Linked DNA regions of Thermus aquaticus. The protein of the gene in region 1 interacts with the protein of each later gene in a pairwise test. Links are inferred from orthologs where the notes say so. Each region holds a gene or a part of one and is shown on either strand. Other genes may lie near its edges.

What was found.
Region 2: the proteins of rlmB (region 1) and BVI061214_RS06175 interact in binary tests that used the Escherichia coli proteins (3 or more experiments, as listed by UniProt). The link is inferred for Thermus aquaticus from one-to-one orthologs.

Annotation. Positions count from the first base shown.
Region 1 is NZ_LHCI01000106.1:420,253-426,238, forward strand. The notes cover bases 3,059-5,966. They hold rlmB (23S rRNA (guanosine(2251)-2'-O)-methyltransferase RlmB), read left to right. Parts: upstream 3,059-4,108; coding sequence 4,109-4,825; downstream 4,826-5,966. Other genes in these bases: BVI061214_RS03230 (hypothetical protein), read right to left, coding at 3,059-3,112; BVI061214_RS03235 (LOG family protein), read right to left, coding at 3,109-3,624; BVI061214_RS03240 (universal stress protein), read right to left, coding at 3,634-4,068; BVI061214_RS03250 (M20 family metallopeptidase), read left to right, coding at 4,830-5,900; BVI061214_RS03255 (hypothetical protein), read left to right, coding at 5,885-5,966. In the rest of the region: amrS (AmmeMemoRadiSam system radical SAM enzyme), read left to right, coding at 1-260; amrB (AmmeMemoRadiSam system protein B), read left to right, coding at 248-1,042; BVI061214_RS03215 (Uma2 family endonuclease), read left to right, coding at 1,047-1,601; BVI061214_RS03220 (hypothetical protein), read right to left, coding at 1,598-1,987; BVI061214_RS03225 (HAD family hydrolase), read right to left, coding at 1,998-2,747; more of BVI061214_RS03230, read right to left, coding at 2,744-3,058; more of BVI061214_RS03255, read left to right, coding at 5,967-5,986. UniProt on the Escherichia coli protein: Specifically methylates the ribose of guanosine 2251 in 23S rRNA.
Region 2 is NZ_LHCI01000106.1:931,019-933,875, forward strand. It holds BVI061214_RS06175 (bifunctional ADP-dependent NAD(P)H-hydrate dehydratase/NAD(P)H-hydrate epimerase), read right to left. Parts: upstream 2,225-2,857; coding sequence 776-2,224; downstream 1-775. Other genes in the region: BVI061214_RS14030 (hypothetical protein), read right to left, coding at 561-692; BVI061214_RS06180 (SIR2 family NAD-dependent protein deacylase), read left to right, coding at 2,264-2,857. UniProt on the Escherichia coli protein: Bifunctional enzyme that catalyzes the epimerization of the S- and R-forms of NAD(P)HX and the dehydration of the S-form of NAD(P)HX at the expense of ADP, which is converted to AMP.

The sequences.
Region 1 (5,986 bases):
CCCACCCCGACTACCGGATGCCCGACCTTAAGCCCACCCGGCACGCCACCTTGGTGCGGGCCTACGAGATCGCCAGGGAAGAGGGGCTCAGGTTCGTCTACGTGGGCAACGTCCTGGACGAAGCAAGGAGCTCCACCCGCTGCCCGGACTGCGGCCGGCTCCTCGTCTGCCGGCGGGGGTTCAGGGCGGAAACCCTCTGGCAGGAGCCCGGGGTCTGCCCGGGGTGCGGGAGGAGGATTCCCGGCGTATGGACCTGGTGAGGCCGGCCTACGTGGCGGGGCAGTTCTACCCCGGGGAACGGGAGGCCCTTCGGGAGGAGGTCGCTTCCCTTCTGAAGGCCGCCAAGACCCCGCCCCTCCCCGGGGTCCGGGGGGTCCTCGCCCCCCACGCCGGCTACGGGTACTCGGGGAAGGTGGCGGCGGAAAGCTTCCAGGCCCTCTCCGGCTTTAGGGGCCAGGCGCAAAGGGCCATCCTCCTGGGGCCCAGCCACTTCGTCCCTTTCCTAGGGGTGGCCTTCTACCCCTACCGGGCCTGGCGCACGCCTCTTGGGGAGGTGGCCGTGGACCTGGAGGGGGGAAGAAGGCTTTTGGAGCTGGGCTTTCCCTTTCTAAAGCTGGAAGAGCCCTTCTGGGAGGAGCATAGCCTCGAGGTCCTCCTCCCCTTCCTCCAGGTGGCCCTCCCCGGGGTGCCCATCCTGCCCCTCCTCTTCGGCGAGGTGGACCCTTTGAGGGTGGCCGAGGCCCTCTTGCCGGAGCTTAGCCCCCAGGACCTGGTGGTGGCCAGCAGCGACCTCTCCCACTACCACCCGGACCCCGTGGCCCGGGAGCGGGACAGGAGGACCCTGGAGATCGCCCTAAGCCTGGACGCCGAGGCCCTTTCCCGGGCCGAGGCCTGCGGCCGCCTCCCCTGGGCCAGCCTCACCGCCCTGGCCCGGGCCCAGGGCTGGAGGCCCAGGCTTCTGGCCTACGCCACCAGCGCCGAGGTCTTCGGCGACCGCAGGCGGGTGGTGGGGTACGCGGCGGTGGCCTACGGGCTAGACTGAGACCATGACCCCGGTCCGCAAGCGCTTCACCGCGGAGGAATACCACCGGATGGTGGAGGCGGGCCTCCTAGGGGAGGACGACCGGATGGAGCTTTTGGAAGGGGAGATCTGGCAGATGAGCCCCATCGGAAGCCGCCACGCCGCCGCCCTGCGCCGCCTGCGCCTCCTCCTTTCCCCCCTCGAGGCCCAGGGGCGCTGCCTCATGGCCATCCAGGACCCCGTGCGCCTGGACGCCTTCTCCGAGCCGCAACCGGACCTGGCCCTCCTCAAGCCCCGGGAGGACCTGTACCGGGAGGCCCACCCTGGCCCCGAGGACGTGCTTCTCCTGGTGGAGGTGGCCGAGTCCTCTAAGGCCCACGACCTGGAGCGCAAAGTGCCCCTATACGCTCGGCACGGAATCCCGGAGGTGTGGGTTTTGGACCTGGGGGAGAGGGCCCTCCACCTCTTCCGCCATCCCTCGCCCCAGGGCTACCGGGAAGCCTCCCTTCTCAAGCCCGGGGACCGGGTGAGCCCCCTGGCCTTCCCCGAGGTGAGCCTGGAGGTGGAAAGCCTCCTCTAGAGCCGGAAAAGGGGCCGGAACCAGGGGATGGAGAGGAGGAGGACCAGAAGGGCCAGGCCGAAGAGGAGCCGGGCCAAGGGCTTCCCCTTCCTGGCCTGGGCGAGCCCCCCGTGGGCCAGCCCCAGGGCCAAAAGCCCCCCCACCCAGTGCTCGGCCACAAAGTAGCGGGCCTCGCCGGGGGTGCGCATGACCTGGTCCAGGGCCGCCAGGGCCCCCTGGAAAAGGGGGCTAAGGAAGGCCAGGACCACCCCCAAGACCACCTGCAGGGTGAGGGTGTGGGCGAAGAGGGCGCCCGGGCGGGGCCTGGGGTCAAGGAGGGTCCAGAGGCCAAAGAGGAGGACCAGCCAGCGCACCAGGTTGTGAAGGACGAGAAGGGCCTCGTACATGGCCCGGAGTCTACCCCAAAAGGGCCAGGGCCTCCCGGAGGTCCCTCACGCTGAGGTGAGGGGGAAAGCGGGGGTCAGGGGGGCGGTAGCCCCGGTCCACCCAGACCGCCTGGATGCCGGCAAGGAGGGCCCCCTGGATGTCCCGCTGTGGGTTGTCCCCCACCATGACCGCCTCCTCTGGACCCGCCCCGAAGGCGCAGAGGGCCATGCGGAAGAGCCTGGGGTCCGGCTTGCCCAGGCCCACCTCCCCGGAGACCAAGGTGAGGGGGAAGGCCTCTATAAGCCCCGCCCCCACGAGCTTTTCCCGCTGGAGGTCCGGCACCCCGTTGGTGAGGAGGACGGGGATGGCTCCCTTCGCCCTTAGGGCGGCCAGGAACTCCGGCACCTCGGGGAAGAGGGGAAAGCGGCGCCTCTCCCGGAAGAAGGCCTCGGCCAGCTCCCCGGCCCTTTCCACCGGCCCCCCCAAGGCCGCCAAGGCCTCCCGGAAGACCCTCTGGCGGAAGCCCTTGGCCCAGGCGGCCAGGCCCTCGAGGCCCGGCGTGGAATACCTGGCCCAGAGGGCTTCCAGGGCCGAGTGGCCGATGGCCTCTGCCCAGGGATAAAAGGGGGCCTCCTTGAAGAGGGCCTCGGCTTTGGCCTTCACCGCCGGGAAAAGCCCCTCCACCCCCAGGGCCCTTCCCAGGGCCTCCAGGACCTCCCGGCTCACCCGGTGGTCCTCTAAAAGGGTGTCGTCCAGGTCCAAAAGCCAAAGCCGCTTCACGGGCCCTCCCGCACCAGCACGGGGTTCTCCCCCGGGTCAAAGAGGAGGAGGTGCCCCCCGGCCTCCAAAAAGGCCAGGCCGTACTTGGCCAGGCGCAGGCGCTCGTGCTCCAAGCTCGCCACCAAAAAGACGAGCCGCCCCTCCTCCAGCCGCACCCGGGCGAAGCCCTGCCCCTCGGGCCTGGGCCTCTGGGGCCCGCGCTCCACCCCTCCCGGGCCCGGCCTTAAGAGGAGCAGGGGGCCTTCCCGGGGGGAAAGCAAAGCCTCCCTCTCGGGGATGAGCTCCTCCAGGGCCAGGCCCAGGGCCTGGTAGAAGCTCACCCCCTGGCCCAAATCCGGCACCTGCACCAAAACGGTCTCGCTCACAGCGACCTCAAAAAGGCCCTCAGGTCCTCCTCGTCGGCCACCACCTGGACCAGGTCCAGGTCCTCCCGGGCGATCTCCCCGTGGGGTCGGAGGAAGGCGAGCCAGTAGGGGTCCACGGCCAGGGGCCGCCCCAGGCCCCGCCTCAGGTAGAGGAGGTTCCAGGCCAGGGTGAGCTCCGCCAGGGTACCCACCCCGCCCGGCAGGGCCAGGTACCCGGCCCCCAGGTCCAGAAGGCGGCCGATGCGCTCGGGGAGGCTGTGGGCGGGAAGCTCCAGGTCCACGTAGGGGCTTGGCCCCGGCCTTTCCGGAAAAAGGGCGGGGGCCGTGACCCCCACCACCAGGCCCCCTCTGGCCTTGACGCCCTTGGCCAAGGCGGCCATTCCCCCCTGGTACCCGCCGCAGGCCAGGCCGAACCTCTCCTCGGCCAGGACCTCCCCGTAGCGGACCAGCTTAGGGTAAAGGGGGCTATCCGGCGAGAGCCTCGAGGAGACGAAGGCCGCGACGAGGCGCATCAAGATGGCCTAGCGGCAGCGCACCACCAGGACTGGGACGGAGACCCGGTGCAGGACCCCCTCCGTCACCGAGCCCAAAAGGAGCTTGTCCAGCCCCGTGCGCCCGTGGGTGCCCATGACCAGGAGGTCGTAGCCCTTGGCCGCCTCCACGATGGTGGGGATGGGCACCCCCTCCTTGACCTCCCCCGTGGCCTCCACCCCCTTCTCCTGGGCCATAGCAAGGGCTTTGGCGACGGCCTCCTCCCCCGCCTTCCTCAGGTCCTCCAGGAGCTCAAGGCCATAGGGCACGCTCTCCGGGGCGATCCAGATGGCCTGGGCGGGGTTTTCCAGGACGTAGAGGAAGTGGACCTTGGCGCCCAGGGCCTTGGCCAGGCCCAGGCCGTGCTCCAGGGCCTGGAGGCTGCAGGGGCTTCCGTCGGTGGGCATGAGGATGGTCTTGTACATGGCACCTCCTCTTTTCATCATACCGTCGTAGACTCGGGCCATGTGGATCTACGGGCGGAACCCGGTCCTCGAGGCCCTCCGGGAAGGGCGGGCCAGGGAGATCCTGGTGGCCAGGGGCGTGGAGGGCTGGCTTCTAAAGGAGCTGGACCGCCTAGGGGCTTCCTACACCCTGGTCCCCCGGATTGAGCTGGACACCCTCCTCAAGACCACCCACCACCAGGGGATCGCCGCTTTGGTGGAGGAGCCCAGGTACGCCTCCTTGGAGGAGGCCTTCCTCCTGGCAGAGAGGCGGGGGGAGCCCCCCCTCCTCGTGGCCCTGGACGGCATCACCGACCCCAGGAACTACGGGGCCATGATCCGAAGCGCCCTGGCCCTGGGGGCCCACGGGGTCCTCTCCGAGGAGCGCCGGGCCGCCCCCCTTTCCCCTCTCGCCCTGAAGGCCAGCGCCGGCGCCGCGTTGAAGCTTCCCGTAATCCGGGTCAAGAACCTGCCCAGGACCCTCACGGCCCTCAAGGAGCGGGGGGTCTGGGTCTACGGCCTGGACCTTAAGGGGGAGAAGGCCCCAAGGGAGCTGGACTTCAAAAGGCCCCTGGCCCTGGTGGTGGGCTCCGAGGGGGAGGGGATGCGGAGGCTGGTGCGGGAAAGCTGCGACGAGCTCTTCCGCATCCCCATCCGGCCCGAGGCCGAGTCCCTAAACGCCTCCGTGGCCCTGGGCATCGCCCTCTACCAGGCGGCCCTGGCCCGGGGTGTAGCATAGGGGCGTGGACTGGGTCAGGCTCCTCTCCCGCCTCCTCCAGGCCCAAGGCCTTCCCGGCGGGGAGGGGGAGGTGGCGGGCCTCCTCCTGGAGGCCCTGAAGGGGATGGGCCTCGAGGCGGGGCTGGACGAGGCCGGCAACGTGGAGGCCCTCCTGGGGGAGAAGGAGCCCGAGGTGGTCCTCACCGGGCACATGGACGTGGTCCCCGTGGGGGACGAGGCCCTCTGGCCCCACCCCCAGGGGGCCGTGGTGGAGGGCGTGGTCTACGGCCGGGGGGCGGTGGACATGAAGGGCCCCCTGGTGGCCATGCTCCTGGCCCTGGAGGAGCTTAAGGGGAGGCCCCCAAAGGGGCGGGTCCGCTTCCTGGCCACGGTGCAGGAGGAGGTGGGGGGCCTGGGGAGCCGCCACGCCCAAGGGAGGCTTTCCCCCCTGGCCTTCGTCCTGGGGGAGCCCTCCGGGCGCAGGCTCATGCGGGGGCACCGGGGCCGGGCGGAGGTCTTCGTGGACCTGGAGGGCGTGGCGGAGCACGCCGCCCTTTCGGGGCCGGAAAACGCCCTCTACGACCTGGCCGAGTACCTTCTGGCCCTAAAGGCCCTTCCGCCTTTCCCGGGCCTCAAGATCACCCCCACCCGGGTGGACACCTTCCCCGGGGCCAGGAACCAGACCCCGGGGGTGGTGCGCCTTTACCTGGACGTGCGCTACGAGCCCGAGGCGGACCTGGAAAGGCTTTTAGAGGCCCTGAGGACCCTGGGGGATGCCTCGGTCTACATCCCCGAGGAGGAACGCGCCTCGGGGGAGGTGCGGATGACCATCCCCGCCCTCTGGCCCCCCTACCGCCTCCCCCCTGACCACCCCCTCCTAAGGGCAGCCCTTAAGGCCCTGGGGCAGGAGGAGGCCGGGCTTTGGCCCTTCACCACCGACGCCCCCTACCTGGGGGCCAAAGCCCCGGTCCTGGGCTTTGGCCCCGGGGACCCTGCTCTAGCCCACACCCTGAAGGAGGCCATCCCCCTCGCCGAGGTGGAGGCCGCGGCCCAGGACTACGTGCGCCTGGTGGAGGCCTTATGGAACGCCGCCTAGTGGCCGGAACCCCTTACCGGAAGCTCCTCACCGCCCCCAGGCCCGTAGCCGAGGGGGTGAAGGCCCGGCTGGAGGCCAGGGGCATC
Region 2 (2,857 bases), 510 kb from region 1 along the record:
TTCTTCTGCTGGGCTTGTGGGCAACAGCTCGTGCAGAGGGGTCCATGGGCGAAACTTGCACCTTCCCCATTGAACCAGAGGTGGAAAACGCCATTTCTCCCCTTAACTGTGGGGCCCAGCCCTGCTTGGACCCTGGGGATGGCGGAGGAGGTGGAGGATCATCACCTAACCCGGTTTGCAGGATTGTATGCTATATTGTGTGCGTTCCTGTGCGGGATGTCATTTGTACACCTGTTCCTCCTCCTTTGCAACCTATTTGTAGAGTAATCGTTTACAACGAGTGTCGTGAGGTTTGCGAACGGCAGTGCAGATGAAAGGAGTGTAGGATGTCACCTTGGGTAACCAAAGCTGCGAGAAGTTTCTTCTTCTTGGGGCTAACCGCTGCCCTGGTGCTCTTCGCTTACCTCCTTGAGCAGAGGAGCAGCTGGGCCTGGCTACAGTTTTTGCTGGGCGTGGGCGCGACGCTGGCCTCCTACCAGGTCTTGGGAAGGGGCGTAGCCTTCAACTCCCTTAAAGTGATAGGCTTTTCTCTCCCGGCCCTGGTCCTCTTCTACTTTGTTTTAGATCTGCTCTTCCCCGGAACCGTCGCCCACCAGGTAGGCCAGCTGGCGGGGGATCCCTTCCACTTGGGGGCTATCCTGGCCCTGCTCCTTTTCAGCCCGGGGCGTGGGGCGGCGGGCCCGGCCAAGCACACCTTAGGGTTTCGGTCCCCCCTTTGGCATGGGAAGCGTGGGCTTGGATCGGCAACGGGCCTAGATGGGCAAGAGAAAGGGCGCTAAACCCTTTCCCACGGCGCCCCTCGCGTCCCGGAAAGGAGGGCCTCTCGGGCGCGGGGTAGGGCCTCCGCCACCTCTTTGGCCAGGAGGCCCACCCCCTTCTCCTCCGCCAGGAGGTCCCCGGCCAGGCCGTGGAGATAGACCCCAAGCCGGGCGGCCTCAAAGGGGGGGAGCCCGGCGGCCAGCAGGGTGGCGATGGCCCCGGAGAGGACATCCCCCGTGCCCCCCGTGGCCAGGGCGGGGTTCCCCGTGGGGTTCAGGGAAAGCCGTTCCCCTTCCGCCACCACCGTGGGGTTTCCCTTGAGGACCACGGTGAGCCCCGTTTCCCGGGCCAGGGTCCGGGCGGCCTCCAGCGGGTCCTTGGCCACCTCCTCCGGGGACCGGCCCAGGAGCCTCCCCGCCTCCCCGGCGTGGGGGGTGAGGACGGCCTTGGCCCCAGCCCGGCGGTAGGCGGCCACCACCTCCAGGTGGAGGGCGTCAGCGTCCAGGACCGTGGGGAGGCCGGCCTCGAGGGCCCGCATGGCCCAGAGGACGCCCCAGGGCCCACCCCCCATGCCCACGGCCAGGGCCTCCACCCGCATGGGGGGCAGGGCGGGGGCGGGCAGGGGGTGGAAGACGGCCTCCAGGGGCTCCAGGGGCGTCCCCTCCGGGACCGCCAGGTGGACGAGGCCGGCCCCCATGCGGTAGGCCCCCAGGGCGGCCAGGACCGGAGCCCCGGCGTAGCGGAGGCCGTCTCCCCGGTACCCCCCCAAAACCCCCACCCGGCCCACGCTCCCCTTGTGAGCGGTGAGGGGGCGCCGGGGGAGGAGGGGCCTCAGGGCCTCCGGGGTGGCCACCTCGGGGAGGTCCTCCCGCTCCAGGAGGGCCTTGGGCAGGCCGATCTCCGCCAGAAAGAGTCTGCCGCAGGCCTCCCGCATTAAGAGGTGGGGGGTCTTGAAGGCGGCGAAGGCCACGGTGGCCGTGGCCCGAACGTGGGGGCTATAGGGGAGGCCCGAGGGCAGGTCCAGGGCCAAAATGGGAAGCCCCGAGGCGTTTACCCGCTCCACGAGCCCGGCGTAAAAACCCGTGAGGGGCCCCTTGAGCCCGGTGCCGAAGAGGGCGTCCACCACCACCTCCCCCCCGCCGAATGCGGCCTCCTCCAGGGGGTAGAGCTCCGCGCCGTGGGCCAGGAGGGCGTTTTTGGCCTGGAGGGCGTCCCCCGCCTGGTCGGGGGCAGCGTAGACCCGGACCCTCACCCCCTCCAAAAGGAGGTGCCGGGCCAAGACCAGGCCGTCCCCGCCGTTGTTGCCCTTGCCCGCTAGGACCACGGCCGGGCGCTGGCCGAAGAGCTCTTTGTAGACCCGGGCCGCCTTCATCCCCGCCCACTCCATGAGGAGAAGGCTGGGGTAGCCCATCTCCGCCGCCTTCTGGTCGGCTTCCCGCATGGCCTCGGGGGTGAACACGCGCACGCCCTCAGGATATCCCGGCCCATGGTCTAGGATGGGGGCATGGGCAGCCTGGAAGAGGCGAGAAAGCGTCTAGAGGAGGCCCGCAAGGTGGCCGTCCTCACCGGGGCGGGCATCTCCAAGCCCTCGGGGATCCCCACCTTTCGCGACGCCGAGGGCCTCTGGAAGGAGTTCAACCCCCTGGAGTACGCCACCCCCGAGGCCTACGCCAAGGACCCCGAGAAGGTCTGGGCCTGGTACGCCTGGCGCATCGCCAAGGTGCGGGAGGCCAGGCCTAACCCCGCCCACCAGGCCCTGGCGGAGCTGGAAAGGCGGGTTCTGGAGAGGGGTGGGGAGTTCCTCCTGGTCACCCAGAACGTGGACGGCCTCCACGCCCGGGCGGGGAGCCGGAACCTGGTGGAGCTCCACGGCAACATCCTGAGGGCCCGGTGCGAGGCCTGCGGCCACCGCTTCCCCCTTCCCGAAGCCTTCACCCCACCTCCCAGTTGCCCCCGGTGCGGCCACCGGGCCCGGCCCGACGTGGTCTGGTTCGGGGAGTTTCTGCCGGAAGGGGCCTGGGAGCGGGCGGTGAGGGCCTTTTCCGAGGCGGACGTCGCCCTGGTCATCGGCACCAGCGCCGAGGTGGAGCCCGCCGCC